One region of the Streptomyces sp. NPDC048600 genome, then DNA from elsewhere that is predicted to be linked to it. Evidence: riboswitches for the same ligand, from Rfam matches in the RefSeq annotation. Region 1 holds a riboswitch; the other holds the start of a gene.
The links. Region 1 has a riboswitch for glycine ahead of gcvT (glycine cleavage system aminomethyltransferase GcvT). Riboswitches for the same ligand answer to the same signal wherever they lie in the genome.
Positions count from the first base shown of each region.

Region 2: another riboswitch for glycine. It lies ahead of gcvP (aminomethyl-transferring glycine dehydrogenase); the one in region 1 lies ahead of gcvT (glycine cleavage system aminomethyltransferase GcvT).

Region 1 is NZ_JBVJGZ010000029.1:30,637-32,800, forward strand. Features, by position in the region: gene gcvT (glycine cleavage system aminomethyltransferase GcvT) at 52-1,170, opposite strand; glycine riboswitch at 1,210-1,345, opposite strand; glycine riboswitch at 1,346-1,439, opposite strand; gene ACZ6SQ_RS31025 (AAA family ATPase) at 1,612-2,164, shown strand, end outside.
Region 2 is NZ_JBVJGZ010000040.1:39,278-41,441, forward strand. Features, by position in the region: gene gcvP (aminomethyl-transferring glycine dehydrogenase) at 1-1,017, opposite strand, end outside; glycine riboswitch at 1,192-1,287, opposite strand; gene ACZ6SQ_RS35035 (PRC-barrel domain-containing protein) at 1,401-1,775, shown strand; gene ACZ6SQ_RS35040 (DNA polymerase IV) at 2,079-2,164, opposite strand, start outside.

The sequences.
Region 1 (2,164 bases):
CGTGAGCAGCGCGAACGTGCCCGACGCCATCGCGGCGGTGCTACGAAACTGTCACTTCTGACGCTTGTAGAAGGGCAGCGCCACGACCTCGTACGGCTCGTGGCTGCCCCGGATGTCCACGCCGACACCCGCGGTGCCCTGCGCCGCGTGCGCCGCGTCGACGTACGCCATGGCGATCGGCTTGCCCAGCGTGGGGGAGGGAGCGCCGGAGGTGACCTCGCCGATCACCTCACCGCCCGCGACCACGGCGAAACCGGCGCGCGGCACCCGGCGGCCCTCGGCGACCAGACCGACCAGCACCCGCGGCGGGTTCTGCTCGGCGCGCGCGGCGGCCTCGGTGAGCGCCTCGCGGCCGACGAAGTCGCCCTCCTTCTCGAACTTGACCACACGGCCGAGCCCGGCGTCGAAGGGGGTGAGCGAGGTGGTCAGCTCGTGCCCGTACAGCGGCATGCCCGCCTCCAGGCGCAGCGTGTCGCGGCAGGACAGGCCGCACGGGATCAGGCCGACCCCCGCGCCCGCCTCCGTCAGCGCCTGCCACAGCGCCACGGCGTGCTCCGGCTTCACGAACAGCTCGAAGCCGTCCTCGCCGGTGTAACCGGTGCGCGCGATCAGCGCCGGGACGCCCGCGACCGTGCCGGGCAGACCCGCGTAGTACTTCAGGCCGTCCAGGTCGGCGTCCGTCAGCGACTTCAGGATGCCGGGGGACTCCGGGCCCTGGACGGCGATCAGCGCGTACGCGTCACGGTCGTCACGGACCTCGGCGTCGAAGCCGGCCGCGCGCTCGGTCAGCGCGTCCAGCACGACCTGCGCGTTGGAGGCGTTGGCGACGACCATGTACTCGGACTCGCCCAGCCGGTAGACGATCAGGTCGTCCAGGATGCCGCCGTCGGCCCGGCAGATCATGGTGTAGCGGGCGCGGCCCACGCCCACGGCGGCGATGTTGCCGACGAGCGCGAAGTTCAGCAGGGCCGCGGCCTGCGGGCCGGTCACGGTGATCTCGCCCATGTGCGAGAGGTCGAAGAGCCCTGCCCTGGTGCGCACGGCGTTGTGCTCGTCGCGCTCGGAGCCGTAACGCAGCGGCATGTCCCAGCCGGCGAAGTCGGTCATCGTCGCGCCCAGCGAGCGATGCAGGGCGTCGAGCGCGGTAAGGCGCAGTTCGGTACTGCTCATCGGTCGGTCGTCTCCCAAGTACACGACAGGCGAGGTCATTCCTCCCCATCTGTCATCGGAACCTGAGAGGTTCGCCATGACCGCCCGTACACATACGTACAGTGACGCGGGGGAAGGACATGGCTTGCACCTTGGGTGGGACCACTGCTGGCAGCGGCCCGCTTTTCAGATGTGCCTCGCCCGCGCGGTAACGGGGCCTGAGAGATTCAAGGGAGGGACTTGCTCCTTCGGCGCCCCAGACGGACTGGGGACTCTCCCGCGCGGATTCAAACGGCCGGTATGCAGTTGGCGCGCCCATCATTGCACGCATCCGCCGAGCAGGGCAGGCCGCATCTGTAACCGGGCTGTGGCACTACGCACACGAAATCCGGAGGCGCACCCCATTACCGTCTCTTTACACTCGATGGGCAAGGGTCTCGTGACCCGCCCCAGGGGAGGACGATCACGGTGAACAGGACCACGCCGTACGCCACCAGCCCGGCCCTCGCGCTGCCCGCACGGACCGGTGCCCCGGCCACGGACGCCTGCCCCGCACACTCCGCACCCGTCGTCCGCGACCTGCGCGAGCGCGCCGGCCGCAGCCCGCACGCCCTGCTCTTCGGCCCCGCCGACCTCGTCGTGATCACCGGACTGCCCGGCAGCGGCAAGTCCACCCTGATGCGGCGCGCCGTGCCCGGCACCCGCATCGACTCCCAGGACACCCGCGACCGCTTCGACGCCCGCGCCCCCCGCTTCCTGCCGTACGCCGTCTACCGCCCGCTCGTCCGCCTCGCCCACTACGCCGGACTGCGCCGCGCCCTGCGCTCCGGCCGGGGCGTCGTCGTGCACGACTGCGGCACCCAGGCCTGGGTGCGCGGCTGGCTCTCCCGCGAGGCCCGCCGCCGCGGCGGCACCCTGCATCTGCTGCTCCTCGACGTCACCCCCGAGCAGGCCCTGGCGGGCCAGCGCGAGCGCGGCCGCGGCGTCTCGCGCTACGCCTTCCGCCGCCACCGCG
Region 2 (2,164 bases), on a different contig from region 1:
GTTGCTGGTGGCCTTCTCACGGCGGATGTGCTGCTCACGCGTCTGCAGGGCCAGCCGGTACGCCTTGTTCCCGTCCGCGTCCACGGACACGCCGACGAGGCGGCCGGGCAGGCTGCGCGCGAACTTCTCGTGCACGGCCATGTAGCCGGCGTGCGGTCCGCCGAAGCCCATCGGCACACCGAAGCGCTGGGTCGTGCCGATCGCGATGTCCGCGCCCAGCTCGCCCGGCGACTTCAGCAGCGTCAGCGCGAGCAGGTCGGCGGCTACGGTCACCAGCGCGCCGAGCTCATGGGCCTGGTCGATGACCGGCTTGATGTCCCGCACGGCACCGGAGGCGCCCGGGTACTGGACCAGCACACCGTTGATCTCGCGCCCGGCGATCTCGGCCGGGATGCCCTCGCTCAGGTCGGCGACGACGACCTCGACACCGGTCGGCTCGGCGCGGGTCTCGATCACGGCGATCGTCTGCGGCAGCACGTCCGCGTCGATCAGGAAGAGGCCCTTCTTGTTCTTGCCCATGCGCCGGGACAGCGCCATGGCCTCGGCGGCCGCGGTGCCCTCGTCCAGCAGGGAGGCGCCGGAGGTGGGCAGGCCGGTCAGCTCGGCGACCATGGTCTGGAAGTTCAGCAGCGCCTCGAGGCGGCCCTGCGAGATCTCGGGCTGGTACGGGGTGTATGCCGTGTACCAGGCCGGGTTCTCCATGACGTTGCGCAGGATCACCGGCGGCGTGAAGGTGCCGTAGTAGCCCAGACCGATCATGGAACCGAGGACCTGGTTGCGGTCGGCCAGCGAGCGCAGCTCGGCGAGCACCTCGGCCTCGGTCCGCGCGCCCGGCAGGTCCAGGGCATCGGCGTTCTTGATCACATCGGGTACCGCGGCGGCGGTGAGCTCGTCGAGGGAGCCGTAACCGACGTGCGCGAGCATCTTGGCCCGCGCCTCCTGGTCGGGCCCGATGTGGCGCTGCTCGAAGGGAATGCCCTGTTCGAGCTCGGAGAGCGGCGTGCGCTGGGCGGTCATTGCGGAGGCCTCCTGGTCTGACGCGACCTTCGAGGGGTACCACGGCGCTGGTACCCCGACGGCCTCCCCCTCTGTCATCTCAACCTGAGAGCTTCACCGGACGCCTCGATGGCACCCGGCTTTCACCGTCGGTGAGAGCGGACCGTGAACACCCGCCCTGCTTTCCAGAGTGACCTCGTCCGTGCGGTACGTGGGCCTGAGAGATTCCGGGGAGGATTTGCTCCTTCGGCGCCTCCGACAACTACCGGAGGACTCTCCCGCACGGGGTCAGCAGCCTCTGCAAGCCTACCAGCGCGGTTCCCGAGCGGGCCTTCGAGTGGCCGGGGTCACCAATGTGCTCTTTCGTAGTGCTTACGGATGAGTGCCGACCAAGTGGAGGGCTCGTGCAGACCGACATCGATCCGCGCAACCTGATCGGCCGCAAGGCGTTCGACCGCAACGGCACGAAGATCGGCACGATCGACGAGGTGTACCTCGACGACGCGACCGGTGTGCCGGAATGGGCGGCCATACGCACCGGCCTCTTCTCCAGGGACGCCTTCGTCCCCCTGGAGCCCAGCGAACTGATCGAGGGCACACTCCACGTCCCCTTCGAGCGAGCCCTGATCAAGGACGCACCCGACTTCGGAGTGGGCCGCCATCTCTCCCCCGAACAGGAACTCCAGCTCTACCACCACTACGGCCTGGACGTGGCCCCACCTCCCCCGCTCCCCGACCGCGACTTCGGAAACATCGCAGGCAAGGAAGACCCCGCCTAACCCACCCCTCCCCCACCAAGAGGACCCGGGGCCCGCAACCATGCCTTCCTAAGGGGCGCGGGAAACTGCACAACCAACCACCCACGACCCGCAGCCGAAGTCCGAGTAGCCCCACCCATCCCCCACCACCCCTAAGAGGCGCGGGGAACTGCGCAACCAGCCACCCGACCCGCAGCCGAAACCGCCCCACACCCCCACCACAAGGCAGCACCACCACCCCCTAAGGGGCGCGGGGAACTGCGCAACAGCCACAACCGGCCCGCAGCCGAACCCCTCCACGCCAGGGCGCACACCCGTCGACCACTACGCCCAGGCACCCCGCCCGGCAGGGCCCCGCACCAGCGGCAACGGCTCCGCCACAGAAAGAGCAGGGTCCTCGACCCTGAACG